Regions from separate parts of the Kitasatospora sp. NPDC093102 genome, predicted to be linked through region 1. Evidence: riboswitches for the same ligand, from Rfam matches in the RefSeq annotation. Region 1 holds a riboswitch; each other region holds the start of a gene.
What was found. Region 1 has a riboswitch for S-adenosylmethionine ahead of thrC (threonine synthase). Riboswitches for the same ligand answer to the same signal wherever they lie in the genome.
Positions count from the first base shown of each region.

Region 2: linked by a shared signal. The riboswitch ahead of AB0O11_RS25790 (IclR family transcriptional regulator) and the one ahead of thrC (threonine synthase) in region 1 are both predicted to bind S-adenosylmethionine.
Region 3: linked by a shared signal. The riboswitch ahead of AB0O11_RS04750 (aminotransferase class V-fold PLP-dependent enzyme) and the one ahead of thrC (threonine synthase) in region 1 are both predicted to bind S-adenosylmethionine.

Region 1 covers NZ_JBFBFA010000060.1:2,789-13,152, forward strand. Annotated here, with positions in the region: gene AB0O11_RS36065 (cupin domain-containing protein) at 35-385, opposite strand; gene AB0O11_RS36070 (DUF3263 domain-containing protein) at 488-715, shown strand; gene otsB (trehalose-phosphatase) at 797-1,636, shown strand; gene AB0O11_RS36080 (trehalose-6-phosphate synthase) at 1,623-3,089, opposite strand; gene AB0O11_RS36085 (glucosyl-3-phosphoglycerate synthase) at 3,412-4,422, opposite strand; SAM riboswitch class I at 4,571-4,706, shown strand; gene thrC (threonine synthase) at 4,723-6,018, shown strand; gene AB0O11_RS36095 (MoaD/ThiS family protein) at 6,055-6,333, shown strand; gene AB0O11_RS36100 (cold-shock protein) at 6,871-7,074, shown strand; gene groL (chaperonin GroEL) at 7,397-9,019, shown strand; gene AB0O11_RS36110 (hypothetical protein) at 9,122-9,478, shown strand; gene AB0O11_RS36115 (hypothetical protein) at 9,500-9,685, shown strand; gene AB0O11_RS36120 (hypothetical protein) at 9,708-10,334, opposite strand.
Region 2 covers NZ_JBFBFA010000024.1:3,523-13,886, forward strand. Annotated here, with positions in the region: gene AB0O11_RS25760 (amino acid adenylation domain-containing protein) at 1-353, shown strand, start outside; gene AB0O11_RS25765 (MFS transporter) at 360-1,655, shown strand; partial or broken gene ddaH (dimethylargininase) at 1,698-2,522, shown strand; gene AB0O11_RS25775 (hypothetical protein) at 2,656-2,883, shown strand; gene AB0O11_RS25780 (BTAD domain-containing putative transcriptional regulator) at 2,963-6,079, opposite strand; gene AB0O11_RS25785 (hypothetical protein) at 6,341-7,414, shown strand; SAM riboswitch class I at 7,478-7,620, shown strand; gene AB0O11_RS25790 (IclR family transcriptional regulator) at 7,820-8,533, shown strand; gene AB0O11_RS25795 (threonine/serine exporter family protein) at 8,574-9,827, opposite strand; gene AB0O11_RS25800 (DUF362 domain-containing protein) at 10,065-10,364, shown strand, end outside.
Region 3 covers NZ_JBFBFA010000002.1:303,832-314,195, reverse strand. Annotated here, with positions in the region: gene AB0O11_RS04770 (NYN domain-containing protein) at 1-1,329, opposite strand, end outside; gene AB0O11_RS04765 (hypothetical protein) at 1,466-1,729, opposite strand; gene AB0O11_RS04760 (rhomboid family intramembrane serine protease) at 1,931-2,761, shown strand; gene AB0O11_RS04755 (Lrp/AsnC ligand binding domain-containing protein) at 2,758-3,039, shown strand; gene AB0O11_RS04750 (aminotransferase class V-fold PLP-dependent enzyme) at 3,043-4,425, opposite strand; SAM riboswitch class IV at 4,478-4,596, opposite strand; gene trpD (anthranilate phosphoribosyltransferase) at 4,708-5,784, opposite strand; gene AB0O11_RS04740 (hypothetical protein) at 5,903-6,328, opposite strand; gene AB0O11_RS04735 (heme-copper oxidase subunit III) at 6,726-7,346, shown strand; gene AB0O11_RS04730 (c-type cytochrome) at 7,534-8,343, shown strand; gene AB0O11_RS04725 (Rieske 2Fe-2S domain-containing protein) at 8,352-9,404, shown strand; gene AB0O11_RS04720 (ubiquinol-cytochrome c reductase cytochrome b subunit) at 9,401-10,364, shown strand, end outside.

The DNA.
Region 1 (10,364 bases):
TGGGCCTCAGCCCCGGCGGGGTGTCGATCGCCGGTCAGGGGAGCGTGATGGCGTAGGCCTTGCGGAGGGTCTCGTGGACCGTCCAGGTGGTGCGGTCGCCCTCGCGCAGGACCGCGCAGTCGCCGGGGCCGACCTCCAGGGTCGGGCCGCCCTCGATCTCGATGGTGGCCCGGCCGCTGAGCACCACGAACATCTCGTCGGCCTCGACGTCGGTGACCACGCCGGGGGTGATCTGCCAGAGGCCGCGCAGGTGGCGGCCGTCGGCGGACTCGGACAGCACCTTGCCGGTGACCTCGGGGGTGCCGGAGACGATCTGGGAAGGGTCGAGCGGGTCGGGGTCGAGGTCGGCGGTGGGGATGTGCAGGGCGAAGCTGGGCGTGGTCATGGGGGTGACGTTAGTGGGGGTGGGGGCACGGTGGGGCGAGCAGTGTGTGTCGGGGTCACGCGGGAGAATGACACTCCGTAGCGGTGGACGGAGGTGCTTCCGGTGGGCGAGCTGAGTGAGCGGGACCGGGCGGTGCTGGCGCTGGAGGGGCGGCAGTGGCGTACGTCGGGGGCCAAGGAGCGGGCGATCCGGGAGGAGCTGGGGATCTCCTCCACGCGGTACTACCAGGTGCTGAACGCCTTGCTGGACCGGGAGGAGGCGTTGGCGCACGCGCCGGTTCTGGTGAATCGGTTGCGGCGCGTGCGGGAGGCCCGGCGGGCGGCTCGTTGACGGGGGCTCCCGGGAGGGTGGGTGCCGGGGGCCCCGGCGTGGCGGGTGCGGAGGGGGATGCTCCGGGGTAGGGGCTTCGGTATGGGCTTTGAAGAGATGTTCGTGCCGGGGACCGAGGCGGGGCGGGACGGGGTGCGGGCCATCCTGGCGGCGCCCGGGGATGCCGTGATCGGGCTGGACTTCGACGGGACGTTGGCGCCGATCGTGGCGGATCCGGGGCAGGCGAGGGCGCATCCGGGGGTGGTGGGGGTGTTGCGGCGGCTGGCGTCGGCGGTGGGGGCCGTGGTGGTGGTGACGGGGCGGCCGGCCGGGTTGGCGGTGGAGTACGGGGGGTTCGCGGGGCTGCCGGGGGTGGTGGTGCTGGGGCACTACGGGGCCGAGCGGTGGGAGGACGGGGAGCTTTCGGCGCCGGAGGTGCATCCGGGCGTCGCTCGGGTGCGGGCGGCGTTGCCGGGGGTGCTGGAACGGGTGGGGGCGCCCGAGGGGACGTGGGTGGAGGACAAGGGGCGGTCGGTGGCCGTGCACACCCGGCGGACGGCGGCGCCGGAGGAGGCGTTGGAGCTGCTGCGGGCGCCGGTGGGGGAGCTGGCGGCCGAGTACGGGTTGGTGGTGGAGCCCGGGCGGCTGGTGCTGGAGCTGCGGCCGCCGGGGGTGGACAAGGGGGCGGCGCTGACCGGGTTCCTGCGGGAGCGGGGGGCTCGTTCGGTGCTCTACGCGGGGGACGATCTGGGGGATGTGGCGGCCTTCGCCGCGGTGGAGAAGCTGCGTGGCGAGGGCGTGGCCGGGGTGCTGGTGTGCGCCGGCGCGGTGGGGGACGCGCCGGTGCGGGACCTGGCGGACCGGGCGGACCTGGTGGTCGTCGGGCCGGAGGGTGTGGTGGAGCTGCTGGGGGCCTTGGGGGAGGCGCTCACAGCGCGTTGAGCTGGTCCAGGAACCACTGCTGCGGCGGGAGCGCGGTGGCCGCCGCGGTCAGGCGCTTGGTGCGGTCGGCGCGCTCCTCCGGGCTCATGGTGAGGCCGGCGTGCAGGGCGTCGGCGGTGGCGATGACGTCGTAGGGGTTGACGGTGAGGGCGTCGTCCTTGAGTTCGGCGTGGGCGCCGGCCTCGCGGGAGAGGACGAGTGCGCAGCCGTGGTCGGAGACCACGGGGACTTCCTTGGCGACCAGGTTCATGCCGTCGCGGATGGGGTTGACCAGGGCGACGTCGGCCAGGCGGTAGGCGGCGAGGGAACGCGGGAAGTCGTCGTCGACGTGCAGGATCAGCGGCTGCCAGGTGGGGGTGGCGAACTCGCCGTTGACGGCGGCCGCGAGGTCCTGGACGGCCGCGGTGTAGTTCCGGTACTCGGCCAGGTCGGTGCGGGACGGGTAGGCGAAGGCGATGTGCACCACCCGGTCGTGCCACTCGGGGCGGGTGCGGAGCAGGTGCTGGTAGGCCTGGAGGCCGCGGACGATGTTCTTGCTCAGCTCGGTGCGGTCGACCCGGACGATGGTGCGGCGGTCGCCGACGGCCTCGCGGAGGGCGGCGAGGCGTTCGTCGACGTCGGGGCGGTGGGCGCGCTCGCGCAGGAAGTCGGCGTCGGCGCCGAGGGCGTGGACGCCCAGGTCTGTGGTGCGCCCGTCGAAGGTGACGGTGAGCGCGTCGTGGTCGACGCTCGCCCCGAGGAGGTCCTCGCAGCAGGCGGCGAAGGCGCGGGCCCAGCGGTCGGTCAGGAAACCGGCCCGGTCTGCGCCCAGGATGCCGGTGAGGACGGCCCGGGCGACGTCGTCGGGCAGCAGCCGGTAGTACTCGGGCGGGGCCCAGGGGGTGTGCGAGAAGTGGCCGATCCGCAGATCGGGACGGGCTTCGCGGAGCAGGGCCGGGGCCAGGGAGAGGTGGTAATCCTGGATGAGGACGGCGGCGTTCGGGGCGGCTTCGGCGGCCAGGGCTTCGGCGAAGGCCTCGTTGTAGGCCTGGTAGGAGGCCCATTCGGTGCGGAAGCCGGCGTCGAAGGCGGGTGCGGTGGGGGTCGCGTAGAGCAGGTGGTGGACGAACCAGAGGGTGGAGTTGGCGACGCCGTTGTAGGCGCGGGCGAAGGTCTGCGGGTCTATGTCCAGCATCCGTACGGCCTGGCCGCCGACCTCGTGGCCGGCCAGGTCCAGGCGGCCGTGGGGCGCCCCGGCGGCGGCCCTGCGGTCGGAGTCGTTGAGGGCTGCGCAGACCCAGACGGCGTTCGGGTCCTCGATGGCGGAGAGGCCGGAGACCAGGCCACCGCCGCCGCGGCGCAGGGTCAGCGTGCCGTCGTCGGCGGTGCTGAACGACACCGGTCCCCGGTTGGAGGCCACCAGGACGGGGGCGGTGCCGGCCTGGCCTGAACGTTTGGTCGATGAATCGGCCATGAGTCCTCTTCTGGGTCTGCCCGTTCACCCGTTGGGGTGGATTCCGAGCCTACGGCGGAGCGGTGCGCGGCGCAGCCGTACAGTCGGAGACCTGCGATACGCAGCGGTCAGGGCCTGGCCGTCATGAGGGTCTGACGGGCCGGGGTGAGAAGCCCCCGCGTTCGCATGGGGGAGGAGTCGCGAGGCTCCGCAGGGGTCGAGTGGGAAGCCCCCTCGTCGAGAGGGGGAGGAGTCACGGTTGGGATGTTGCCGGTTGGCGGACATCGCAAACCAACCGCCGGGATAACCGGCGAAATCGCAGCGGCCGCACTGCTCGGGGCCGTCACCCGTCGGTGCGGCGCTTCACGTATTCGGGAACGGTGTGCATCGGGGGGCGTTCCCGGGCCGTCACCGGGTGGGTGTGGGCGGTGAAGGCGCGGGTCTCCGGGTCCCGGGTGAACTGGGTGAGGTGGGGGTGGACGAGGTCGGCTGAGGCCTTGAGGCGGTGGGTGCGGTCGAGGCGTTCCAGGGCGGTCCGGTAGATGGTGGCGGCCATCCGGCCGAGGGCCTGGCCGTCCTGGTGGCGGTGGTGCCGGACGCCGACGTCCACTTGGGCGAGGGCGTCCAGGCCGACCAGTTCCAGGGCGTCGACCAGCAGTCCGAGTTCGACGCCGTAGCCGGTGGGGAAGGGCAGCCGTTCGAGCAGGGAGCGGCGGGCCGCGTACTCGCCGCCGAGGGGCTGGACGAAGCCGGCGAGTTCCGGCCAGTGGAGGTTGAGCAGGGGGCGGGCGACGAGTTCGGTGACCCGGCCGCCGCCGGCGGGCAGGACGGCGCCCTCCGACTCCAGTGGGCGGTCGTACATGGCCTTGACCAGCTGGATGGAGTCGTCGGTCAGCAACGGTCCGACGGTGCCGGAGACGAAGGCAGGGTCGAACTCGCGCAGGTCGGCGTCGACGAAGCAGACGATGTCACCGTGGGTGACCAGCAGCGAGCGCCAGAGCACCTCGCCCTTGCCGGGGACGGCGGGCAGCCGGGGCAGGATGGCGTCGCGGTGCTCGACCCGGGCGCCGGCCTCGGCGGCGACGGCGGCGGTGGCGTCGGTGGAGCCGGAGTCCACGACGACGAGTTCGTCGACGAGCGGGAGGCGTTCCATCAGCTCGCGGCGGATGGTGCGGACGATGTCGCCGACGGTGGCCTCCTCGTCCAGGGCGGGGAGGACCACGCTGACGGTGCGGCCGGTGCGTTCCTTGGCCGCGAGGAGGGTGCGGACCGGCCGGTCGGCCGCGCTCCAGGAGCGGCGGCGCAGCCAGGACGCCACCTGCGGGAGGAGCTCGGGGGTCGGTTCGGCGGGCACGGAGGTCTCCTCGGCGGGGTGGGGTGGGACGGGTCATCTCGCTTGGCGGACGGTCCCGTTCGGGTTTGACGCCTTCGGATACAGTCTTCGTACAGCGGTCGGACCTTTGCACGCCGGGGTCGCCGTTGAGCACCACCACAATTTCACAAGCTCATCCAGAGGGACTGAGGGAACGGCCCGTTGACGTCCCGGCAACCTTCTCGCGCGGCTGTCGTCGACAGGCCCCGGCGGGACAGGTGCCAATTCCGGCCCGTGCCGCGACCGCGCCACGGGGAAGATGAGGAGAGAGGCCTCGCCGTCATGGCTATCACTGAGACGACCCCTTCCGGCGCCGCACCCGTTTCCGTCGACCTCGGCCCCGCCGCCGCGCTGTCCTGTCGGGAGTGCGGCACCCGCTTCCCGCTCGGCCCCAGCTTCGCCTGCCTGGAGTGCTTCGGCCCGCTGGAGATCGCCTACGAGTTCGGCAGTCAGGGCGCCGAGGAGCTGCGCAAGCGGATCGAGGCCGGTCCGGCCTCCATCTGGCGCTACGCGCCGCTGCTGCCGGTTCCGGCCGACGTGGCTTCGAAGCCCAACCTGAACCCGGGGTGGACCCCGCTGGTCAAGGCGGACAACCTGGGCCGGGAGCTCGGTTTCACCGCCCAGCTGCACATCAAGGACGACTCCGGCAACCCGACGCACTCGTTCAAGGACCGGGTGGTCGCGTGCGCGATCGAGGCGGCCCGGGCGTTCGGGTACACCACGCTGTCCTGCTCCTCGACCGGCAACCTGGCCGGCGCGGTGGGTGCAGCGGCGGCCCGGGCCGGGTTCCGGTCCTGCGTGTTCATTCCGCACGACCTGGAGCAGGGCAAGGTCGTCATGGCCGGGGTGTACGGCGGCGAGCTGGTCGGCATCGAGGGCAACTACGACGACGTGAACCGCTTCTGCTCGGAGCTGATCGGCGACCCGGCCGGCGAGGGCTGGGGATTCGTCAACGTGAACCTGCGGCCGTACTACGGAGAGGGTTCCAAGACGCTGGCGTACGAGATCTGCGAGCAGCTCGGCTGGCGGCTGCCGGAGCAGATCGTGATCCCGATCGCCTCGGGCTCGCAGCTGACGAAGATCGACAAGGGTCTCCAGGAGCTGATCGGGCTCGGCCTGGTCGAGGACCGGCCGTACCGGATCTTCGGCGCCCAGGCCGAGGGCTGCTCGCCGGTGTCGGCCGCGTTCAAGGCCGGCCGGGACGTGATCAAGCCGGTCAAGCCGGACACCATCGCCAAGTCGCTGGCGATCGGCAACCCGGCCGACGGCCCGTACGTGCTGGACATCGCCCGCCGGACCGGTGGCGCGGTGGAGGACGTCACGGACGCCGAGGTCGTGGCGGCGATCCGGCTGCTGGCGCGGACCGAGGGCGTCTTCGCCGAGACCGCGGGCGGGGTGACCGTCGGCGTGCTGAAGAAGCTGGTCGAGACCGGGCAGCTGGACCCGTCCAAGGAGACCGTCGCGATCAACACCGGCGACGGCCTGAAGACCCTGGACGCCGTCTCCGACGCCGGGATGACCGCCGTCATCCGCCCGACGCTGGACTCGTTCCGCGACGCCGGCCTCGCGTCCGTCTGAACCACCCCGACAGGCCCCGCCCCCGCAAGGAGAGTCATGAGCGCCAACGTCCGCATCCCCACCATCCTGCGCACCTACACCGGCGGCGCCGCCGAGGTGACCGCCGAGGGTGCCACCCTGGCCGAGGTCATCGCCGACCTGGAGAAGAACCACGCGGGCATCTCGGCCCGCATCCTGGACGACACCGGCAAGCTGCGCCGCTTCGTGAACGTCTACGTGAACGACGACGACGTGCGCTTCGCCGAGGGTCTGGCGACCGAGGTCGAGGACGGCGCCGGCGTCTCGATCATCCCGGCGGTGGCCGGCGGCTGCTGAGCCGTCCGGAGAACCCGCGGTCGCCCACGCGTACGGAATTCCGCTCTCCGTATGCGTGGGCGACCGCTTGCATTCCGGCGGGAATATTTCCGGGTCGAGTCGGAGTAGAGTGTGGCTCGGCTGGGAACAGGGTTTCCCTTTCGGCCCCCGCAGAGCTCGGCCCGGGGGCCCCTCGCCGATGGCGGCGGCCCGTGAAACATGTCAGGCAGATGTCAGAATTACCGCGGGGATTTGGGTAATTCGTCCGCTATGTCCGGCGTGGAATGCCGAGATTTTCCCGATTCAGCCCGTCCTGTCCGTTGACGCCACGGTGGAATTACCGGCGGCTGGCCCTGTTGCAGAGGGCTTCGGTCCGGATACATTCAGCGGCGGTCGACGCAATCACCCGCTCACCGGAAGCCGTTCGGCGCTCCGCGCGGAGGGTTGCGGCGTGCACGGCTGCGCCCAGGGGGGGTTCCCCGGGCCGGCCTTCAAACCAACCCGGGCCCGCGACCTGCGGGCACGTGAAGGGCCAGCACAGCACTAGGGGAGTTCGGAATGGCTCAGGGCACCGTCAAGTGGTTCAACGCGGAGAAGGGCTACGGCTTCATCGCGGTCGACGGTGGTGCGGACGTCTTCGTCCACTACAGCGCGATCCAGATGGACGGCTACCGCACCCTCGAGGAGGGCCAGCGGGTCGAGTTCGAGATTTCCCAGGGACAGAAGGGCCCGCAGGCGGACATGGTTCGCGCGGCGGGCTGACCCCCTTCCGACCCCAGGAGCTCGGCGCGGCCCTCGGCTGGTGACCACTCGCTTCTCGACGGGCCCGGACGACACGTGTCGTACGGGCCCGTCGGCGTTCCCGGGCGGCCCCGGCGACGGCTCGCGGGTTGTCGATTGGGCTTGCACTCGACCACCACGAGTGCTAATCATTGCGTTAGCACTCACAGCGTGAGAGTGACAGCGGACCGGGTCGGTGAGGCCCCCGGGAGCGGTAGGGGAATGGACCCCCGCACACCAGGGCCGTCCGTCGCGGGCACCCCTTGGTCCGAGCAGTCGACCGTGTCCCGGAGGACCACTTCAGATGGCCAAGATCATCGCCTTTGATGAGGAAGCTCGCCGCGGCCTTGAGCGTGGCATGAACCAGCTCGCCGACGCAGTGAAGGTCACGCTCGGCCCCAAGGGTCGCAACGTCGTGCTGGAGAAGAAGTGGGGCGCCCCCACCATCACCAACGACGGTGTCTCCATCGCCAAGGAGATCGAGCTCGAGGACCCGTACGAGAAGATCGGTGCGGAGCTCGTCAAGGAGGTCGCCAAGAAGACGGACGACGTCGCGGGTGACGGCACCACCACCGCCACCGTGCTCGCCCAGGCCCTGGTTCGCGAGGGTCTGCGCAACGTCGCCGCCGGCGCCAACCCGATGGCCCTGAAGCGCGGCATCGAGAAGGCCGTCGCGGCCGTCTCCGACCAGCTGCTCGCCCAGGCCAAGGACGTGGAGACCAAGGAGCAGATCGCCTCCACCGCCTCCATCTCCGCCGCCGACACCCAGATCGGCGAGCTGATCGCCGAGGCCATGGACAAGGTCGGCAAGGAAGGCGTCATCACCGTCGAGGAGAGCAACACCTTCGGCCTGGAGCTCGAGCTCACCGAGGGCATGCGCTTCGACAAGGGCTACATCTCCGCCTACTTCGCCACCGACCTGGAGCGCATGGAGGCGACCTTCGAGGACCCGTACATCCTCATCGCCAACTCCAAGATCGGCTCGGTCAAGGACCTGCTCCCGCTGCTGGAGAAGGTCATGCAGAGCGGCAAGCCGCTGGTCATCATCGCCGAGGACGTCGAGGGCGAGGCCCTGTCGACCCTGGTCGTGAACAAGATCCGTGGCACCTTCAAGTCCGTCGCCGTCAAGGCCCCGGGCTTCGGTGACCGCCGCAAGGCCATGCTCGGCGACATCGCCATCCTCACCGGTGGCACCGTGATCTCCGAGGAGGTCGGCCTCAAGCTGGAGAACGCCGGCATCGACCTGCTGGGCACCGCCCGCAAGGTGGTCATCACCAAGGACGAGACCACCATCGTCGACGGTGGCGGCGAGAGCGACCAGGTCCAGGGCCGCGTGAACCAGATCCGCGCCGAGATCGAGAACAGCGACTCGGACTACGACCGCGAGAAGCTCCAGGAGCGCCTCGCCAAGCTGGCCGGCGGCGTGGCCGTCATCAAGGCCGGCGCGGCCACCGAGGTGGAGCTCAAGGAGCGCAAGCACCGCATCGAGGACGCCGTCCGCAACGCCAAGGCCGCCGTCGAGGAGGGCATCGTCGCCGGTGGTGGCGTCGCCCTGCTGCAGGCCGGTGTCGCCTTCGACAAGCTGGAGCTGGACGGCGACGAGGCCACCGGTGCCAACATCGTCAAGGTCGCGCTGGAGGCCCCGATCAAGCAGATCGCGACCAACGCCGGCCTGGAGGGTGGCGTCGTGGTGGAGAAGGTGCGCAACCTCCCCGCCGGTCACGGTCTGAACGCCGCCACCAACGAGTACGTCGACCTGGTCGCCGCGGGCATCATCGACCCGGCCAAGGTCACCCGCTCCGCGCTGCAGAACGCCGCCTCCATCGCGGCGCTGTTCCTCACCACCGAGGCCGTCATCGCCGACAAGCCGGAGAAGGCCGCCGCGGCCGCCGGCGGCGGCATGCCGGGCGGTGACATGGACTTCTGATCCTGATCGGATCGGTTGATTCCTCGTCCGTGTGGGCGGCTCCCTTCGGGGGCCGCCCACACGGCGTTTCGGCGTTCGGACGTGTCGACGGAGAATGGACGGATGGCTGCTGACGACATCGAGACCGCCCTGCACAACGCGCGGGCACTGATCCTGGCCGACCTCACCGCGCGGGACGTGGCGGACGCCGCCGTCGTCTCGCTGGTGGAGCAGGCCGTCACGCACCGCCGCTGGTGGCTGGAGCAGTGGCCGGACGGCGCCGAGTACGTGCTCGGGCTGGTCGCCCAGGACGTCCAGGACGCGCTGCTGGAGGCGTACGGGCGCTGGCCGCTGTGCACCGACTGCGCGGCGGACGGGGATCCCCACGCGCTGAGCGTGGAGCCCGAGCTGGGGCCGGAGCCGCACTGGGTGTGCGGCAAGCGGGGCACGGTGGTGGCTCCGGTGGGAGAGCTCGGCTAGCACCTGTGTACGGTGCGCGGTATGGGACGGGGTATCAAGCACTGGTTCTGGGCCGTGCTGGGCGGCTGCTGCGGGCTCGCACTGTGGTGGGCCGTGGTGAAGGTGCTGGGAGGTGACCAGGATGCGTGGTGGGCCATCATGGGGCGCGTCTTCTTCGTGATGGGGGGACTGTCCGCCGGGGACCGGCTGAGAGCGCGGCGGGACTGACGGGCGGGCGCGTGTGCGCGCTTCAGAGGGCGTCGAGCTCGGCCGTCAGGTTGGCACGGGCCGCCGCCGTGAAGCGCTCGCGGGCGGCGGGGGTGCGGTAGAGCGCGGGCAGGGCGAGCAGGTGGCGCAGCACGGCGGCCCGGCCGGCCCTGAAGTCCGGCGCGGGGACGAAGCCGTACTCCTCGCGGACGGCGGCCGCGTACGCCGCGTACGCCTCGGGGGCGCCGCCGAGGACGGCGAGGTCCGCGTCGCAGAGCACCTCGCCGTTGCGGTCGCCGGGGGCGGGGTCGTGGTCGACGGTGAGCAGCACGAGGCGCTCCACCTCGGCGACCCGCTCGGCGGGCAGTCCGGCGGCGGTCAGCGCGCGGACGGCCAGGGCGGCGCTGCGCTCCTCGTTCTCGGTGCGGTCGGGACGGTAGACGGCGTCGTGGAACCAGGCCGCGAGGCGGACGGCCTCCGGATCGGCGGCCTGCCCGGCCAGCTCGTCGACGTGCCGCAGCACGGCGCGCAGGTGTTCGGGGGTGTGGTAGCGGCGCTGCGGCTCCGACCAGCGGCGCAGCAGCTCCCGGCCGTACGGCTCGGGGTCGACGGCGGCCCCGCAGCGGTGCAGCAGGGCGGTCCAGGCGGCGAGCAGGTCTTCGGTCGGCATGGCGCCCATTGTGGTGGCTGGTTCCGGTGG
Region 2 (10,364 bases), on a different contig from region 1:
CCGCCGACACCCTCGCGGAGTTGCTGCACTCGCTCGGCTACGACCCGGCGGACGGACGGGGCCTCGCCGGTCTGCGGGCCGTGCTCGGGGAAGCCGTGGCCGTGCTGCCGGAGGTCTTCGACCGGCACCGCAAGCTGATGGCCGAGCACGTGCCCGACCGCTACCGGGGGGATGCCGTCTTCTTCGGGGCGACCACCGGCAAGCCCGCCGACTGGCCGTACGAGCAGACCTGGCGGCCGTACCTGGACGGCCGGATCGAGAGCCACCGCCTCGCCTGCGCCCACGGCGAGCTGACCCAGCCGGAACCCCTCGCACGGATCGCCGCCGTGCTGGCCGAGAAGCTTGGAGCGTGACCCGCGATGACCACCACCGTCCCGATCGAGTCACCGGCGCCGCCGGAGCGGCCGCGCAGCCGGTGGGGCCTGTGGGCCCAAGGGGACTTCCGCCGGCTCTGGATCGGTGAGACCACCAGCACCCTCGGCACGGCCGTCGGGAGCGTGGCGCTGTCCCTGGTGGCCGTGGTCACCCTGGGCGCCGGCCCCTTCGCGGTGGGCGTGATCAACGCCGCCGCCTGGCTGCCCTGGCTGTTCCTCGGCCTGCCGGCCGGTGCCTGGGTGGACCGCTGGCCCCGGCTGCGGGTGATGCTGGTCTGCGACCTGCTGCTGCTCGTCCTCTTCGGCAGCGTCCCGGTGGCCGCCTGGCTGGGGGCGCTCTCCCTCGCCCAGCTGGTGGTGGTCGCTCTGCTGACCGGGGCGGTGAAGGTGTTCTTCTCCACCGCCTATGGGGCGGTGCTGCCCACCCTGGTGGCGAAGGCCGACCTGCTGGAGGCCAACGTCAAGCTGCGCTCCGGGGCCTCGGCGGCGGACATCGCCGGCCCGGGAGTGGCCGGTCTGCTCGCGCAGGCCTTCGGTGCCGCCAGCGGGATGCTCGCGGACTCGCTCACCTACCTGGTGTCGGCGCTCTGCCTGCGGCGGATCAGGACGGAGGAACGCCCCCCGCCGGTGTCCGAGCGGCGCGGCATCCCGCGCGAGATCGGCGAGGGCGTCCGGTTCCTGCTGCGCGATCCCTACCTGCGCACGCTGGCCTGCTTCGCGGCGGTCGGCAACCTGGGACTGAACGGCATCCAGGCGGTGCAGACGGTCTTCCTGGTGCGCAGCGTGGGGGTCGAACCGGGCGCGGTGGGCGCGGTGTTCGCGCTGGTGAGCGTCGGCGGGCTGGCCGGTGCGGTGCTGGCCGGGCGGATCGCCCGCCGGCTGGGCACCGCGCGCGGGCTGCTGGTCTGCGAGCTGGTGGTCGCGCCCTTCATCCTGCTGCTGCCGCTGGCGGGCGAGCGGCTGCCGCTCGTGGTCAGCGCGCTCGCCTGGGCGGTCGCGGTCTGCGGCGTGGTGGCGGGCAACGTCCTGGCCGGCAGCTTCTCCCAGGCCTACTGCCCGCCCGGGATGATCGGCCGGATCCGGGCCAGCTCCGCGACCCTCAACTACAGCGCGATCCCCGTGGGCGCCCTGCTCGGCGGCTACCTCGGCGAGGTGATCGGCGCCCGCAGCACCATCTGGCTGATGGCGGGCGTGCTGCTCTCGGCCGGCGGGGTGCTGCTGGCCAGCCCGCTGCGCGGCCTGCGCGACTTCCCGACCCGGCCGTCGGCCCCCGTCGCCTGACCGCCCCGCCCCGCCCGCGCCACCTCCCGACCCGCCCTCACCCGGAGGACCCCGATGACCCGCACCGCCCGCCCGCGCCACTACCTGATGTGCCGTCCGACCCACTTCGACGTCACGTACGCGATCAACCCGTGGATGGACCCCGCCAAGCCGGTGGACACCGACCTCGCGGTCACCCAGTGGGAGCGGCTGTACGCCCTCTACGGCGAGCTCGGCCACCGGGTCGACCTGATCGACCCGCTGCCCGGCCTGCCCGACATGGTGTACGCGGCCAACGGCGCCACCGTGGTGGACGGCAAGGTGCTCGGCGCGCGCTTCCGCAACGCCGAGCGGGCCGCGGAGGGCCCGGCCTACCTGGAGTGGTTCCGCGCCCGGGGCTTCGAGACGCGCGATCCGGAGCACGTCAACGAGGGCGAGGGGGACCTGCTGCTGACCGCGGGCTTCGTGCTGGCCGGGCGGGGCTTCCGCAGCGTGGCCGACGGGCACGCGGAGGCCCAGGAGTTCTTCGGGCGGCCCGTGGTCGGCCTGGAGCTGGTCGACCCGCGCTACTACCACCTGGACACCGCGCTCGCCGTGCTCGACGGCGACGAGATCATGTACAACCCGGAGGCCTTCTCGGCCGGCAGCCGTGCCGTCCTGCGCCGGCTGTTCCCGGACGCCCTTCTGGTGGACGGCGCCGACGCGGCGGTGTTCGGCCTCAACGCGGTGAGCGACGGCCTGCACGTGGTGCTGCCGGAGGCGGCCGTCGGCCTGGCCGTGCGGTTGCGGGAGCGCGGCTTCCGGCCGATCGGGATGGACCTCAGCGAGCTGCTCAAGGGCGGCGGCAGCGTGAAGTGCTGCACCCTGGAGATCCGTTCGGCGCCCTGAGCGGGCGGCGCCGAGCACCGGTGACCACCGGTGCTCGGCTGTAGATCGGCCGTTGAACGCGCCCGGCCAGACTGGTGCCACACCACGACGGAACCCCTTCCCACCGGGGAAGCGAGCCGAGGGAGCACCAGAGATGACGCAGCGTCCGGCCACCGCCCGCACCCGCCTCCGGATGTTCACGGTCGGCCTCGGGGCGGTCGTCGCCCTGGGCACCGGCCTGTCCGCCACGGTCGCCGTGGCGCAGACTGCCGACACCGGCGCGGCGACGGTGGTGAGCGGCGGCGCGACGCCGACGCCCACCCCGACCCCCACCCCCACCGCGACCGGCGGCACCGGCGACTGGAACAGCACCGGCTCCTGAGCACACCGGCTCCTGAGCGCACCGGCTCCTGAGCGCACCGGCTCCTGAGCACACTGGAACCGACAGCAGGATCGATTCCTCAGCAGCCCGAGGACAACCGGTCGGCGGCCCGCCACCCGTCCGGGACCGACCGGGCCGAAGCGGCCGAACCCTCCCCCCGGGGCAGCAGCCCCGCCACCTCCCGCGCCTCCGGCAGCCCCAGCCGGACGAAGATCCGATGGGCCTCCCGCAGCCGGCCGTACGCCTCGGCCTCGCGCCCGAGGTCGGCCAGCGTCCGGCCCAGCACCACCAGCGCGTGGCCCTGGTCCCGCTCGGCACCCAGCTCCTCGCACAGCTCCAGCGCCTGCCCGGCGTGCTCCAGCGCCTTGTTCGTCCGGCCCAGCGACCGCAGACTGTCCGCCATCCGGTAGCGGGCGTGCGCGGCCCGGGCCCGCAGACCGGCCGCCGAGGCCACCGCCAGGCACTCGCCGAACCAGGTGACCGCCTCCTCGTGCCGCTCCAGCCCGTGCAGCGCCAGCCCCAGCACGTACAGCGTGTACGCCCGGCCCGGATCGTCGTGCCGGGTCCGCAGCTCGGCCAGCACCTCGTGGCAGATCGGTACCGCCTCGGCGGCCCGCCCGCTGCGCACCCGGGCCAGCGCGGCGTTGACCGTCGTCACCAGCGCCCCGGAGCGGTGGCCGAGTTCGCGGGCCAGCGCCAGCGCCTCGTCGTAGTGCTCGACGGCCTCGTCGTAGCGGCTGAGGAACTGGCAGACCAGGCCGAGGTCGTTCAGGGCCTGGCGCAGGATCACCGTGTCGCCCGCCGAGCGGGAGGCGGCCACCGCCAGCCGGGAGGCCGCCTCCGCCTCCTCCAGCCGGGTGGCGGCCAGCGCGACGTTGCCGCGCAGGAAGTGCGCCCGACCAGCTGCCCGGTGGTCGGCGCGTCGGACCGCGGCCGAGGCCAGGGCCTCCGCGGTGGTGGCCAGCCGGCGGCTGGGCGGGGCGAGGAGGAACGGGGTGAGCGCGATCAGCAGGTCGATCGCGGCGCGCAGCGGCTCCGGTGCCGCCCCTTCGGCCGGAGCCGACGGTGCGGTGGCGTCGTCGTCCGTGACCGTCCAGCCCGCCACCTGCGCGGCCAGCGCGATCGCCCCGGAGCCCTCCGCCTCGGCCCAGGCCCGCGCCCCGTCCGGGCCGTCCAGGGGGACGCCCGCGCTGCGGGCCGGCCCGAGCGCCCCGGCCGCCGGATCCCCGGGGACGGCGTGCTGGAAGGCCGTGCACGCGGTGGCCAGCAGGTGGTCCAGCATCCGGTCGCGGGCCGCCACGGCCGCGCCGGGATCGTCCGGACGGCGCCGGGCGAACGCGCGCAACAGGTCGTGGAAGCGGTAGCGGCCGGGGAAGGGCGACTCCATCATCGCCACGTCCACCAGGGCCTCCAGCAGGTCCTCGGCGTCGTACTCGTCCAGGTCCAGCAGGGCGGCCGCGGCCTGCAGCCCGAGGTCCGGGCCGTCCACCGAGGCGGCCAGCCGGAACGCCCGGGCCTGGGCGGGCGTCAACTGGCGGTAGCTCAGCTCGAAGGCGGCCGCCACCTCCAGGTCGCCGATGCGCAGCTCGTCGATCCGCCGGCGCTCGACCGCCAGCCGGCGGCCCAGCGTCTGCACCGTCCAGCTCGGCCGGGCGGCCAGCCTGGCCGCCACGATCCGGACCGCGAGCGGGAGGTGGCCGCAGACGAGCAGCAGCTCCCGGGCGGCCTCCGCCTCGGCGGCCAGCCGCTCGGCGCCGATGGTGCGGCCCAGCAGTTCGAGCGCCTCCTCGGGTTCGAAGACGCCGAGGTCGGCCTGGACGGTCGCGGGCAGGCCGGACAGCCGGGTGCGGCTGGTGGTGAGGACGGCGCAGCCGACCGCGCCCGGCAGCAGCGGTCTGATCTGCGCGGTGTCGTGGACGTTGTCGAGCACCAGCAGCAGCCGCCGGCCGTCCACCACCGAGCGGAACAGCGCCGAGCGGGCGTCCAGCCCGTCCGGCACCGCGTCGGCCGGCACGCCGAGCGCGACCAGGAAGCCGCTGAGCACCGCCTCCGGATCGGCCGGAGTGGCGTCGGCGCCCCGCAGGTCGACGTAGAGCTGCCCGTCCGGGTAGGCCTCGCGGACCCGGTGGGCGACGTGCAGGGCCAGCGCGGTCTTGCCGACCCCGCCCATGCCGACCACGGTCGCGATCACCAGCGCCTGCTGGCCCGGCGTGCCGAGGGCCCCGCCCAGCCGCTCCACCAGCACCGTCCGGCCGGTGAAGTCGGCCGCGTCGGGCGGAAGCTGGGCCGGTCTCGGGGTCGGTGCGGCGGCCCCGGCCGGGACGGTGGCGGGCACGTCCGGCACCGCGGGTCCGGCGGGCGGGTCCGGCGACTCGACCCCGGGCACGGCCGGCTCCGCACTGCCGGCGAGGAGCGCGACGGACGGCGTCGGAGCGGCGAGCGACGGGTCGCCCTCCAGGATGCGCTGGTGCAGCAGGTCCAGCTCCGCCCCGGGCGCCACCCCCAGTTCGGCCAGGAACAGCTGGCGCGCGCCCCGGAACACCGCCAGCGCGTCCGCCTGCCGCCCGGCCTGGTACAGCGCGCGCATCAGCAGCCCGTACGCCCGTTCGTGCAGCGGGTGCTCGGTGGTCAGCGAGGTCAGCTCCGGAATGCACCGGGAGTAGCGCCCCAGCGCCAGGTCCAGGGCGATCCGCTCCTCCAGCAGGGTCAGCCGCAGTTCCTGGAGCCGCTGGCGCTGCCGCTGCGCGAACGGACCGGGGATGCCGGCCAGCGGCTCGCCCTGCCACAACTCCAGCGCCTGGTTCAGCAGGTCGCGCGCCTGCTGCGGCTCTCCGGCGGCCGCCGTGCGCTCGGCCTGCGCGGCCAGCTCCTCCGCCTGCGCCGCGTCCACCGCGTGCTTGGGCAGCACCAGCCGGTAGCCGTCCCCGACCGAGGTCAGCACGGCCGGCGCGTCCGGCTCCTCGCCGTGCAGGACCTTGCGCCACCGCCAGGCGTAGGTGCGCACCGTCGTCATCGCGGTGCCCGGCGGCTCCTCACCCCACAGGGCGTCGATCAGATCGGTGGCGCTCGCACCGTGGCCGGGCCGGAGCAGCAGCACCGCCAGCATGGCCTGCTGCTGGGGGCTGCCCACCTTCAGCACGGTCACGCCGCGCTGCGCCCGCATCAGACCCAGGACCGAGAACCGGAAATCATCCATTCCTGCACCTGCCCGCCTCATGTGCTCGCCCCCGCCCGCGCACGTGCCGCCCCCCGAATTGATGAGCCCCTATCAACCCACGGCACCCGGTGGGATGTCGAGGGATCGTCGACCCGGCGGTGATCCGGTGTTGATCGGCCGTCACCACAATCGGTGGTGTGGCGCCCGCAGTCGGCCCGGCACCAACCGTCGGACCCGCCACGTCCCCGGCCGCCCGGCCGCCGTCCGGGCGACCACCACGGCTCACGGAGGCGGACGCCCATGAACACCGACCTGCTCCACCGGCTGCTCGACGTCGACCCGGTCGCCGGACCGGTCGAACTGCTCCACCGTGCCCGCGGCGAGCGCCACCTCCCGTACCTGGTGCTCGCCGCGCTCGCCCGGGACGGCGTCCGGATGGGCGAGCACGCCCGGGCCGAGCTGCGGCGCGCCCGCGACCGGGCCGACTGTTACGCCGGGATCGCCCGCGAGCTCGCCGACGCCACCGGGGTCCGCCCGATCCGCGACCTGCCACTGGCCGGCTACTACCCGCCCGACCTGCCCCGGCCGCTGGGCGGGCTCAGTCTCGTCAGCCCCACCGAGGCCACGCTCTGGCAGGCGGTCAACCGGCTGGTCACCGACCACCCGGTGGAGTCCGTGGAGGTCACCCTGCTCGGCGAGCGGCCCCGGCACACCACCGTCACCCTGCGCTGGCCGGCCGAGGACCCGCTGCTCGACCCGTGGTACCAGGTACGGGTCGCGACCGCCGCGCTCACCGGCGACCTCGCCACCGTCCCGGTCCGCCCCTACCTGGCCGCCGACGACCACGTGGAGTGCCTGATCGCCCTCGCCGAGGAGGGGCTCGGGCGCGCCTTCCTCGCGGGCGACGTGATCGACGTGGCCCACCTCGCCGGGCAGCCCTTCGAACCCGTCGAGACCGCCGCGGTGGTCGCCGCCTACCGGCTCGCCCCGGAGGCCGCGGCCCTCCTCGACCTCGCCGCCGAGCACGTGTCGCTGGGCTCCCTGCGGGACGTGCGCACCGTCCTGGAAGCCGAGGTCGCGCCCGAACTCCGCCGCCGCCGGACCCTCGCCCACCCGCTCCGGCCCCGCCACGGCACCCTGTTGCGCCGCACCGTCATCCGGCACCGCTGGGACGAGGCCCTGCTGCTGCCGGCCGGCGCCGCCACCCTGCTGCTCACCCCGGTCGCCGACTACCTGCTCGGCCCGGAGGGCACCCGGCCGACGGCGCCCGAACGCACCGCCGCCCTCGCCGCCCTGCGAGCCTGGGACGAGACCGCCCCCGGCAGCCCGGACCCGGCCCGGTGCACCGGCCTGTCGGAGCCGCGCCACCGCTGAGCGACCGCAGGCGTGGGTGGGGGGCTTGGCGGCCGGCCCGGGGAATCTTGTATGGTTCCTGGCGAATCATCCAGAGGGGTGGAGGGACCGGCCCTACGAAGCCCCGGCAACTCCCCGGTCGACCCGGCGTCCGAAGTACGCGCCGTGCCGTCCGGGATCAGTGCCAACTCCGGCCTGTCGCCACTGTGGCGCGGGAAAGATGAGGAGACACGGTGCTCTCTGTGCTGTCCTTCGCCCGGGCGCTTCCCGCCCCGGCGCTTTCGCGTACCCGTCTCGTGCCCGGCGCAGGCAATCGGCCGACTTCTGCGGCCCGTCCTCGCTGACCACCCCCGGCTCCCCGCCAGGAGCCGCCGTGAGCAGCGCCCACCCGCTGCTCCCGGGCCTTGAGACTGGAGTACCCCACCCATGGAGAACACGAGCGGCGTCGGCGTGCTCGACAAGGTCACCTCGATCCTCGGCATCCTGGAGGCCGGTCCCGCCACCCTGGGCGGCCTCGTCGCCGCCACCGGCATGGCGCGGCCCACCGCCTACCGGCTGGCCGTCGCCCTTGAGCACCACCGCCTGGTCACCAGGGACATGCAGGGCCGGTTCATGCTCGGCCCCCGGCTCGGCGAGCTCTCGGCGGCCGCCGGCGAGGACCGGCTGCTGGCCGCGGCCGGATCGGTCCTCACCCAGCTCCGGGACGTCACCGGCGAGAGTGCCCAGCTCTACCGCCGGCAGGGCGAGGTCCGGATCTGCGTGGCCGCCGCCGAACGTCTCACCGGCCTGCGCGACACGGTTCCGGTGGGGATCACCCTCCCCATGAAGGTCGGCTCCGCCGCCCAGGTCCTGCTGGCCTGGGAGGAGCCCGAGCGCCTCCACCGCGGGCTGCAGGGCGCCCGGTTCACCGCCACTGCCCTGAGTGGCGTACGGCGCCGCGGCTGGGCCCAGTCCGTCGGCGAGCGCGAGCTCGGGGTCGCGTCCGTCTCCGCGCCGGTCCGCGGCCAGTCCAACCGGGTCGTGGCCGCCGTCTCGGTCTCCGGACCGATCGAACGGCTCACCCGCCACCCCGGCGCCCACCTCGCCCAGGCCGTCGTCGAGGCGGCCCACCGTCTCACCGAGGCCCTGCGCCACCCGTGACCGACCCGCCCTCTCGGGGCGCACCTCCGCTGCCCCGGGCTCAGGCCCGGGGCAGCAGGACGGTGCGGGAGGGGCGGGGTATCCGGCTGATCACCGCGCCGATCAGGGTGCCGATCGACACCCCGAACACCGCCGACACGGCTGTCAGCACGGACTGCGCGCCGTTGCCGACCTCGATCTGTGCGGTGTTCAGCAGACCGAAGGAGCCCGGCACCACGATCCAGAACGCCGGGAGGTAGAGCACCTGCCAGAGCGGACCGCCCGGCAGCCAGTGCACCAGCGTGGCCGTGGCCGCGGCGGTGACCGCGCCGGCCAGGCCGCCGATCGCCGCGCCGTGCGCCGACCCCACCACCACCTGGACCGTGACGCTCGCCGCGATCACCACGACGATCCACGGCACGGCCGAGGGCGGGGTGTGGACGTTGACCACCACCCCCGCGACCGCGAGCGCCAGCCCCAGGGCGATCACCCACCAGCTGGGCTTGGCCACCTGCACGTTGGCCAGCGCGGCGGCCGGCATGCCGGCCGCGGTCGCGGCCGCGGCCACCCCGGCGAGGAACAGCGCCAACTGCACCGCGCCGGACACCAGCCGGGCCGTACCCGCGCTGGCCGCACCCGCGGCGATCTCCGACAGCCCGGTGACGAGCAGCCCGCCCGGCAGCAGGATCGCCAGCGTGGCCACGATGGTCCGCAGCGGACCGTCCAGCAGCGAGGCCCGGGCGAGCAGGAGGACCAGCAGCGCGACCAGGAACCCGGCCGTGACGGGCAGCAGCGGCCGCAGGTACGGCAGCCGCCGGGCGAGCACGGTCAGCCCCACGACGATCAGCGAGCCGAGCCCGGCCGCCAGCACGTTCGCCGCCGCCGGCTGCAGGAAGAGGCAGACCCCCACCCCGACCGGCAGCGCCCCCAGGTCCGCCACCCACGCGGGCCGGCGGGCCGGTGCCCGCCGGATCCCCTCCAGCTCGGCGAGCGCCCGTGGCCCGTCGAGCTCGCCCGCCCGCAGCCGGTGCACCAGGTGGAGGACGTCGGCCGTCTGCTCGAACCGCAGGGCGGCGCCGACCGGCTGGAACCGGGTGGCCTCGTCCGCCCCCAGGGCGACGAACAGCCCGTTGGTCAGCGCGGCGACCCGCACGTCCGGAGCCCCCATCGACCGTCCCAGTCCGCGGAGTTCCTCCTCGACGTCATGGACGGGCAGGCCACCGCCCAGCAGGGCTTCGCCCAGTTCGAGCAGCAGACGGCGGAGCGGGTCGGGCGGGGCTTCGGTGCCCCTGACCAGGAGAGACGTGCTTGGCATGGCAGGTATCGTCCCATCCCGCCCGATTCGGTCCGACTGTGCCCCGGTCTGTTCGGTTTCCCGCCGCGCGCACGCCGTCCGCCGGCGACGGCCGGCCCGGGACACGAGCGCGTGTCCCGGGCCGGCATCCGACCCCCGGCCAGTAGCATCCCTTCAAACCTCTTGGGGATGCTTTCCGGCGAATCGGCGACGGTTCGACCGCACGCAGGAACACCGTCCGCCGGCGTTGGGGGAGATGTGACCGTCGTCGCCGCCGTGGCCCGCTCCACCCGGGTCCGGCCGCTCTCCGCCGCCGACCTGCTGGCGGAGGCGGTCGCCCGGGCCGGGCTCTGGGAGCGGCTCGCCGAACGGGCGCACGGCGACCCGGGGACGGTCGCGGTGCTGTTGACACCGGGCACCTCCGCGTACGGCGATCCGGCGACCGCGGTCAGCGCCGCCCTGGTGGAGCACCTGATCGACCTGCTGCACGACCGCGGCTACCGCGACGCCACCGTCGGAGCCGCCCGCTGCGGCCCGGACACCTGGCTGGCCGGCCCC
Region 3 (10,364 bases), on a different contig from region 1:
CACCGGGCGGCCCTGCGGCTCGGCCCGCACCAGGCGGCGGATCAGCTCGTCGGCCGTCTCCCCCGTCCGGCTGAACCGCACCCGGACCCCGCGCGGCGGCGCCATGATCACCGGGACGTCCAGGTCCTGCCCGTCGAACACGCAGGTGACCTCCGCCTGGGTGCGCTGGGCCAGCATCGCCAACCCGCCCAGCAGCCGGATCCGCTGCTGCTCCAGCGGCAGCGTCGGATAACCGGTCTTGGTCACGTTGTAGCCGTCCACCACCAGGTGCACCTGAGGAATCGCCAGCAGCTGGTCCAACAGCGCCGGATCGTCCTCGGCCAGCCCACGCCGGGCCACGTCGTGCGGGGAGGCCGCCCCCGGCACCACCGCCTCCACCAGGTCCGCCGGGCGGATCTGGGAGACCGGCAGCGCCAGCTCCCGCTGGAGCCCCTGGGCCGACTGCAGCACGGCGTCCAGCAGCAGCCGCAGCCGCATGTCCTCGACACTGCGCCCCTCGCGGGCCGACCGGCGGCCCTGCTCGACCGCGTTCTCCAGTTCGGCGACCCGGTGCCTGAGCCTGCGCGCCTCGGTCTCGGCCGCGCCGCGCTCGGCCGCGGCCTGCGCCTTCACGGCCTCCAGCTCGCCGGTCACCCGGCGCGTCTCGGCCTGCGCCCGGCGGGTGTCGCTCTCCAGCGACCGCACCTTCTTGCGCAGCGACTCGGCCTCCTTGCGGACGCCCTCGGACTCGGCCCGCTGCCGGTCCAGGTCCGCCCGCGCGGAGGCCCGCACCTCGGCCAGCTCGGCCTGCAGCTTCTCCACCAGCCGGGCCGCCTCCGCGGCCGCGTCCTCGGCGCCGGCCCGCTCGGCCTCCTCACCGGCCTCGGTCACCAGCCGGCTCCAGCCCGGCGAACGCACCAGGTAGGCGGCGGCCGCGACGTCCATCGGATCGGCCGCACCCGGGGCGGTGCCCGACTCCAGCGCCCTCACCAGGTCCGGCTGTCCCAGGCGAAGCCGCTCCGCTATCCGCACCCGGAAGGCCGGTTCCGCCTCCAGCGCCGCCGCCAGCGCGGTGGCCGCGTACTTGGCCCGTCGCGCCGGGGTGAACTTGACGTACTGGCGCAGGCCCTGGGGGAGCTCGGCCGACGGCAGCCCGCCGAGCGCGTCCGAGGCCAGCCCGACCACGCGCCGGCGCACGCCCTCGGGCAGCGGCCGTTCGAGCTTCTCGGCAGCGCGCTCCGCCGTGGGCTCGGAGGGGTCGTTCGCCGCCCCCGCCGCCTCGGCCCAGGCCTCGGCCGCAGCGGGCTGAAGCCCCTGGGCTTCGCCGGGCTCCTTCGCTGCGTCCACCACGTCCTCGGCTCCGATCCTGGTCCAGCGGGCACGGCCGCTGCCGCCCCTGTCGTCACGCTCCGTGCGTCTTGTTTCTGTATTGTCCCGTGCGGCACGGGCGGGTGCGCCGCGCACCCACCCGTCGCACCGGCGGGGATCAGCCCTGCTCGGTGGGGTCCTGGCCCCCCTCGGCGCCCGGCCGGGCCACCAGCTCGACCTGGTCCACCGCGTTGCACCAACGGCAGCGCACCGACTCGACGGTCTCGCTCAGCACCTCGGTCTCCTCGACCTTGGACTCGCCGGCCAGGTCGAAGTGGAGGAACTCGGTCACCCGCGCGGTGCGGGTCACGTCGAAGCGGGTGAGGTTGCCGCACAGGGTGCAGCGCCAGCGCGTGTCGGCAGTCAGGGCGGGGACGGTCATCGGGGGTCCTCTCGGGTGGTCCCTGCATGGGCTAGGCGCTCCCCCCGGAGCCCCGGCGTCGGCGGCGGGAGGCGGGAATGCCCGCCCCAAGCCTATTGCCTGGGGCAACCGTCGCGACCACCGGTCGCTCGAACACCCGAGCTAGTCCACCTGCCGTAAACCGCCGTGTCACCCGCGGCGCCCGGAGGGATGCTTGGCCGCATGGCGCTCGCGGCCCCCGACCACACCGCCGCCCCGGGCGGCCGCCCGGCGGCGGCGACCGTCCCGGCGGTCAGCTACGCCCTGATCGCGCTGAACACCCTGGTCTTCCTGCTCGGCCCGGCCGCCGGGCTCAACCCGCTGTACGGCACCGGCCAGGCCCAGGTCTGCGCGGAGCAGCGGTACGAGCAGCGCTGGGGTGCCGTCCCGGCCGAGGTGCTGGCCGGGCGGCCGCTGACCGCCGAACAGCTCGCCGAGGCCCACGACCCGGTCCCCGGCTGCCCGACCACCCCGACCCCGGGCAAGCACCCGGCCCTGTCCGTCCTCACCGGGCTCTTCCTGCACGCCGGCTGGCTGCACCTGCTGGGGAACCTGCTCTTCCTCCAGGTCTTCGGCCCCACCGTCGAACGGCGGCTGGGCCGGGCCCGGTACGCCGTCTTCTACCTGGCCGCCGGCAGCCTGACCACGTACGGCTTCGCACTCGCCGAGGCGCACTCGCCGAACTCCACCCGGGTGCTCATCGGCGCCTCCGGGGCGATCTCCGCCGCCCTCGGCGCCTACCTGCGCCTCCACCCCCGGGCCCGGGTGACCACCCTCGTCCCGCTGCTGCTCTTCCTGCCGCTGCGCTTCCCCTCCTGGCTGGTGCTCGGCCTCTGGTTCGCCCTCCAGTGGTGGTCGATGCACTCGGCCGGCCCGGGAGTGGCCTACCTGGTCCATGTGATCGGCTTCTCGGCCGGGTTCCTCTACGCCTGCACCGTGGTCCGCCACCCCCCGCGACGACCGGGCCGACGCCCGATACGCTGGCGGCACCCCACAAAGGAGCTCGAACTGTGATCACCGCCATCGTCCTGATCAAGACCAGTGTCGACCGCATCCCGGAGATCGCCGAGTCCATCGCCGCCATCGAGGGCGTGAGCGAGGTCTACTCGGTGACCGGGGGTTACAACCTGGTGGCGATGGTGCGGGTGCGCCGGCACGACGACCTGGCCGAGGTCATCCCGGGCCGGCTCAACAAGGTCCCGGGTGTGGCCCACACCGAGACCCAGATCGCCTTCCGCACCTACTCCCAGCACGACCTGGAAGCCGCCTTCGCCCTCGGCCTGGACGAGTAGCGATCAGCCCTCACGCCGACCCCGGTCGATCTGCGCGGTCGCGACGCAGCGCCCGCCCTCGTTGCGGTAGTTCCAGGCCGCGCCGTCCGTGACCAGCTCCCGGACGGCGGTCAGGAAGCGGTCCACGTGCTCGTCCGGCGTCCCGGCGCCGAAGCTCACCCGGATCGCGTTCAGGCTGCGCTCGCCCGGCAGGGAGGGATCGGGAGCGCCGCACGTCGATTCGACAGCCGGGGCCTCGTCCCCGAGCAGCGTGCGCACCAGCGGGTGGGCGCAGAACAGGCCGTCGCGCACCCCGATACCGTACTCGGCGGACAGCGCGGCCGAGAAGTGCGAGCTGTTCCAGCCCCGGACGACGAAGGACAGCACGCCCACCCGCGGAGAGTCCGCGCCGAACAGGTTCAGCACCTTGACCTGCGGGATCTCGGCCAGCCCGGCCGTCAGGCGGGCGATCAGCTGCTGCTCGCGGGCCTCCAGCGCGTCGAAGCCGGCCTCGGTCAGCGCCCGGCAGGCCGAGGCGATCGCGTAGGCGCCGATGACGTTCGGCGAGCCGGCCTCGTGCCGGGCCGGGCCGGTGTGCCACTGCACGGCCACCGAGCCGTCGGTCTCCCGGGCCACCGTGCGGGTCGCCCCGCCGCCGGCGAGGTACGGCTCGGCCGCGTCCAGCCAGTCCGCCCGGCCGGCCAGCACCCCGGCGCCGAACGGCGCGTAGATCTTGTGGCCGGAGAAGGCGATCCAGTCGACGTCCAGCTCGCGCACCGAGACCCGGTGGTGCGGGGCCAGCTGGGCCGCGTCCAGCACCACCCGGGCGCCGTGCCGGTGGGCGGTCCCGGTGAGCTCGGCGACGGGCCACAGCTCGCCGGTCACGTTGGAGGCGCCGGTGACGCAGAGCAGCTTGGGGCCCTCGGGCGCCTCGGCGAGCGCGGCGTCCAGCGCGGCCACCGCCTCGGCCCGCGAGCGCGGCGCCCGCAGGTAGGTCACGTCCAGTCCGGCGTGCGCCCAGGGCAGCAGCGAGGCGTGGTGCTCGGTCTCGAAGGCGAACACCCGGGTGCCGGCGGGAACGGCGGCGGCCAGCAGGTTGAGCGAGTCGGTGGTGGCCCGGGTGAAGACCACCTGATCGCCCTCGCGCAGGTCGAGGAACTCGCCGACGGTGCGGCGGCTCTGCTCGAACAGGTCGGTGGACAGCTGCGAGAGGTACCCGGCCCCGCGGTGGACGCTGCCGTAGTACGGCGCGTAGGCGGCGACGTCGTCCCACACCCGCTGGAGCGCCGGCGAGCTGGCCGCGTAGTCGAGCGCCGCGTAGCCGACCCTCTCACCGCTGGCGAGCGGGACCTCGACGTCGGCGCCGAGGACGGCGAGCGGGGCGCAGATTTCGGTGGAGACGGACATGAGGATGCACTCCTTCAGGGGTATGGGGACCCCGGGAGTGCCAGTCGTCGGGCGTCCGCGCTTGTCGCACGGACGGTTTGCCGTGGCGACCCGGTCCTCACCCAGGGCACCCCGCCACGGACGGAGGGTTGCCGGACAGCCAGCTGGGGCTTGACGCTGTCACTCATGACCTGGCGAAGACTCTAGGCCTCGTCCAGCGGGTGGTCAAACGGCCATCCAGCATCCGGACAGCACGAGAAGAGCCCGCGCCGGCGTACCGGCACGGGCTCCCCAACGGCCGCATCAGATCCGGCTGGTGGCCTCCGACCAGCGCCGCAGCAGGTCCTGCGCGGCGCCGGAGTCGATCGCCTTCGCGGCCCGCTCCATGCCGGCCGCCAGCTGCTCGGTGAGCGGTGCGTCGCCCAGGTCCAGCGCGACCAGTGCCGCCGCCGTGTTCAGCAGGACGGCGTCCCGCACCGGCCCGTGCTCCCCCGCCAGCAGCCGCCGTGCGACCTCGGCGTTGTACGAGGCGTCCGCCCCGCGCAGCGCCTCGATGCCGACCAGCTCGATGCCGACGTCCCGCGGGTCGAAGGTGCTCTCGGTGACCTCTCCGTCGCGCACCAGCCAGACCTGCGAGGTGGTGGTGATGGTCAGCTCGTCGAGCCCGTCGTCGCCGCGGAAGACCAGCGCCGTCGCGCCCCGCCGGGCCAGCACCCCGGCGATCAGCCCGGACAGCCGGGTGTCGAAGCAGCCGATGGCGTGCGCGGTGACCTTGGCCGGGTTGGTCAGCGGGCCGAGGATGTTGAAGGCGGTCGGCACCCCGAGGTCGCGCCGCGCGGTGGCCGCGTGCCGCATCGAGGGGTGGAACTTCGCCGCGAAGCAGAAGGTGAGCCCGACTTCCTCGGCCACCTCGGCGACCCGCCGGGAGGAGATGTCCAGAGCCACCCCGAGCTTCTCCAGCACGTCCGAGGAGCCGCTGGCGGAGGAGGCCGACCGGTTGCCGTGCTTGACCACCTTGGCGCCGGCGGCCGCCGCGACGATCGCCGACATGGTGGAGATGTTGACGGTCTTCGCCCGGTCCCCGCCGGTGCCGACGATGTCCACCGCCGGACCGGGGATCTCCAGCGGCTCGGCGTGCGCGTACATCGCGTCGACCAGACCGGCGATCTCCTCGACCGACTCGCCCTTGGCCCGCAGCGCGATCATGAACCCGGCCACCTGCACCGGGGACGCCTCGCCGCTCATGATCCGGTCCATCGCCCACTCGGTGGACGAGCGGTCGAGGTCGTCCCCCTTCAACAGTGCCGCCAGGAGGTCCGGCCAGGTGCGGACCACCTGCGCGGGGTCGCTACCGCCGTTCGCAGGGTTCACGTTCACCATGGCTGACTCCAGCTGTTGTCGGTTCCCCACCACAGGGGGACGTCCGTACGGATGGAGCCAGCCTATCGAGCGAAGGGGCCGCTTCTACCCCTGTATTTCCCAACTGCCTGCGCGGATTTCAGCGGACTGCCGGAGTCCGCTTCGCCAGCCGCGTCCGCAGCAGGGTGGCGACCGCCTCGGCCAGCGCCACCGGATCCACCGGGTGGGAGATGGCGGCGTCGGCCCGGCTCCAGGCGGCGAGCCAGGAGTCCTGCGGCCGCCCGATCAGCACCAGCACCGGCGGACAGCCGTAGATCTCGTCCTTGAGCTGGCGCCCGAGACCCAGCCCGCCTGCCGGAACGGCCTCGCCGTCCAGCACGCAGAGGTCCACTCCCCCTTTCTCCAGTGCCTTGAGCACCGCGGGGGTGGTCGCGCACTCCAGGTAGGACAGTTCCGGAAGATCCTCGGCGGGCCGGCGGCCGAGCGCCGTCAGCACCTGCTCGCGGGTGTTGCGGTCGTCGCTGTAGACGAGGACGGTGAGCGTCTCATCGGTCGTGTACGCCATGGGCCCTGCTCCCTCAAGTGTGATCCGGACCACGTTCGCCTGATCCGGATGCTACTCCCGATCACCCTCCGCCGAGTCCCCCTCGCGCACGTTCCTCTCCCGAGCCCCCGCGCCCCGGGCTCACCCGCCCGGAGGACGGCCCGTCACCCGACCTCGCCCAGTCCACCCGTACGGCCGACCCGAGGCCCTCTCCCCTACCTCCCGCGGCTACTCCGACCGTGCAACGACGCGCCGGGCAAGGGGGTCGCGGGCCCCTCCGAGGAACCATCAGAAAAGGGACACCCCGCTGCTCAGCCCCCGTCCGGACACCCCGTCGACCCCCAAGCGGGCATACCGCACGCACCGGACACTCCGAGGGACACCCCCCGGCGTGAAGACGGAATAAGGGACCGACATAATGTCCGTCGTGGCGACAGCAACAGCAGTAGAAACCGGGCACGCGCACGGATCGGTCAACCGGCCGAACATGGTCAGCGTCGGAACGATCGTCTGGCTCAGTTCCGAGTTGATGTTCTTCGCGGCCCTCTTCGCGATGTACTTCACGCTCCGCTCCGTCAAGGGGCCGGAGTTCTGGACCGAGAAGGCCCACGCCCTCAACGTGCCCTTCTCCTCGGTCAACACCACGATCCTGGTGCTCTCCTCGCTCACCTGCCAGCTCGGTGTGTTCGCCGCCGAGCGCGGTGACGTGAAGAAGCTCCGGGCGTGGTTCATCCTCACGTTCGCCATGGGCGCGGTCTTCATCGGCGGCCAGGTCTTCGAGTACACCGAGCTGGTCAAGAAGGACGGCCTCTCGCTGTCCTCCGACCCGTACGGCACGGTGTTCTACCTGACCACCGGCTTCCACGGGCTGCACGTGACGGGTGGTCTGATCGCCTTCCTGCTGGTCCTGGGACGGACGTACGCAGCCAAGCGCTTCACGCACGAGCAGGCCACCGCCGCGATCGTCGTGTCGTACTACTGGCACTTCGTCGACGTCGTGTGGATCGGCCTGTTCGCGACCATCTACCTGATCAAGTAACCAGCTGATCAGGTCGCTGGCCACCGGCAGCGGCCCCCGCCCTCACCGGCGACGGGCCGCTTCTGCCGGTGCCGACGCTCCCACCGACCGACCGCGCGCGCAGCCCTAGACGGGCAGCCTCGTGCCGGCCAGACCGGCCGCCGGGTGCACCCACCAGTCGACCAGATCCTGACACCGGGGTTATTCCGTGAAAAAGCTCTCCGCACGACGGCGCCACCCATTGGCGGCGCTGGTCGTCCTACTTCTCGCCCTGGCGGCAACCGGGGGGCTGTACGCCGCGTTCGCGCCCGCCGACAAGGCGCAGGCCGACGTCGCCGCGCAGTCGCTCGCGATCGATGAGGGCAAGAAGCTCTTCGCCGTGGGCTGCTCCTCCTGCCACGGCCTGAACGGCCAGGGCAGCAGTGACGGTCCGAGCCTGGTCGGCGTCGGCTCCGCTGCTGTCGACTTCCAGGTCGGCACCGGCCGCATGCCGGCCCAGCAGCCCGGCGCCCAGGTCCCGCGCAAGAAGAACATCTACTCGCAGGCCGAGATCGACCAGCTCGCCGCCTACGTCGCCTCCCTCGGTCCCGGCCCGGTGATCCCGAAGGAGGAGCAGTTCACCTCGACCAACCCCGAGGACATCTCCAAGGGTGGCGAGCTGTTCCGCACCAACTGCGCCCAGTGCCACAACTTCGCCGGCCAGGGTGGTGCCCTGACCAAGGGCAAGTACGCCCCGTCGCTCGAGGGCGTGGACGCCAAGCACATCTACGAGGCCATGCAGACCGGCCCGCAGAACATGCCGTCGTTCCCGGACACCACCATGCCCGAGGAGCAGAAGAAGCAGATCGTGGCCTTCGTCCGCCACACCACCAACGATGAGCCCAACCCCGGCGGTCTCACCCTGGGCAGCCTCGGTCCGGTGACCGAGGGTCTGTTCGGCTGGATCTTCGGCCTCGGCACGCTCATCGCGGTCGCGATCTGGGTCGCCGCCCACACCACCAAGGCCAAGAAGTCATGAGCCACGACATGTCAGAAGAGAAGCTCCCGGAGCCGCACGGCTCCGCCGGCGAGGTGGCCGACCACGGCAGCCCGTTCGCCGACCCGGGCCTGCCGGCCCACGAGCCCCGTCGCACCGACATCGACGAGCGGGCCGCCAAGCGCGCCGAGCGCCAGGTCTCGCTGATGTTCGTGATCTCGATGCTCGCCACCGTCGGCTTCATCGCCTCGTACGTGGCCATCGACCCGGACCAGATCGTCTACATCTTCCCGCTCGGTCACGTCAGCGCCCTGAACTTCGCGCTCGGCCTGACCCTGGGCGTCGCGCTGTTCATGATCGGCGCGGGCGCGGTCCACTGGGCCCGCACCCTGATGTCGGACGTCGAGATGCCGTCCGAGCGTCACCCGATCGAGGCCTCCGACGAGGTCCGCGCCGACGTCATCGAGCAGTTCAGGACCGGTGCCGCCGAGTCCGGCTTCGGTCGCCGCAAGATGATCCGCAACACCCTGATCGGCTCCATGGCGCTGGTCCCGCTCTCCGGCGTGGTCCTGCTCCGTGACCTCGGCCCGCTTCCCGAGAAGAAGCTCAAGGAGACCGGTTGGAAGGAGGCGACCGAGGCCAAGCCGCTGCAGCTCATCAACATGAACACCATGCAGCCGATGAAGCCCGAGGACATCATCGTCGGCTCGCTCACGTTCGCCATGCCGGAGGGCCTGTCCACGCACAGCGAGGACTTCCAGCAGCGGATCGCCAAGGACGCCCTGATGCTGGTCCGCATCGCGCCCGAGGACATCAAGGACGAGAAGTCCAAGGAGCTGGGCTTCGAGGGCATCCTCGCCTACTCCAAGATCTGCACCCACGTCGGCTGCCCGATCAGCCTGTACGAGCAGCAGACCCACCACGCGCTCTGCCCCTGCCACCAGTCGACCTTCGACCTGGCGGACGGCGCTCGCGTCATCTTCGGCCCGGCCGGCCACCCGCTGCCGCAGCTGAAGATCATCACTGACGAGAAGGGCAACCTGGTCGCCACCGGCGACTTCGCTGAGCCCGTCGGCCCGAGCTACTGGGAGCGTGCTCGATGAGTAGCGCGAGCAGCACCACCACCGGTGCCGCCAAGCCCTCCAGCACGCGCGCCAAGCCCGCCAACAAGTGGGAGGCCGCGGCTGACTGGACTGACGGCCGGCTGGGGATCTACTCCCTCGCCAAGGCCAACCTGCGGAAGATCTTCCCGGACCACTGGTCCTTCATGCTGGGCGAGATCTGCCTCTACACGTTCATCATCATCATCCTGACCGGTGTCTACCTGACGCTGTTCTTCAAGCCGTCGATGGCCGAGGTCGTCTACGACGGCTCGTACGTGCCGCTCAAGGGCATCCCGATGTCGGAGGCCTACGCCTCCACCGTCGACATCAGCTTCGAGGTCCGCGGCGGCCTGCTGATCCGTCAGATCCACCACTGGGCCGCCCTGGTCTTCGTGGCCGCGATGCTCGTGCACATGATGCGCGTGTTCTTCACCGGCGCGTTCCGCAAGCCGCGTGAGATCAACTGGGTCTTCGGCTTCCTGCTGCTGGTCCTGGGCATGTTCGACGGCTTCTTCGGCTACTCCCTGCCGGACGACCTGCTGTCGGGCACCGGTATCCGCTTCATGGAAGGCGCGATCCTCGCCGTCCCGCTGATCGGCACCTACGTCCAGATGTTCCTGTTCGGGGGCGAGTTCCCCGGCCACGACATCGTGCCGCGGTTCTTCACCATCCACGTGCTGCTGATCCCGGGCATCATGCTCGGCCTGCTGGTGGCGCACCTGATCCTGGTCTTCTACCACAAGCACACCCAGTGGGCGGGCCCGGGCAAGACCGAGAAGAACGTCGTCGGCATGCCGCTGATGCCGGTCTACATGGCCAAGGCCGGTGGCTTCTTCTTCCTGGTGTTCGGCCTCATCGCCGTCATCTCGGCGATCGCCACGATCAACCCGATCTGGGCGTACGGCCCGTACCGCCCGGACCAGGTCTCCACGGACGCCCAGCCCGACTGGTACATGGGCT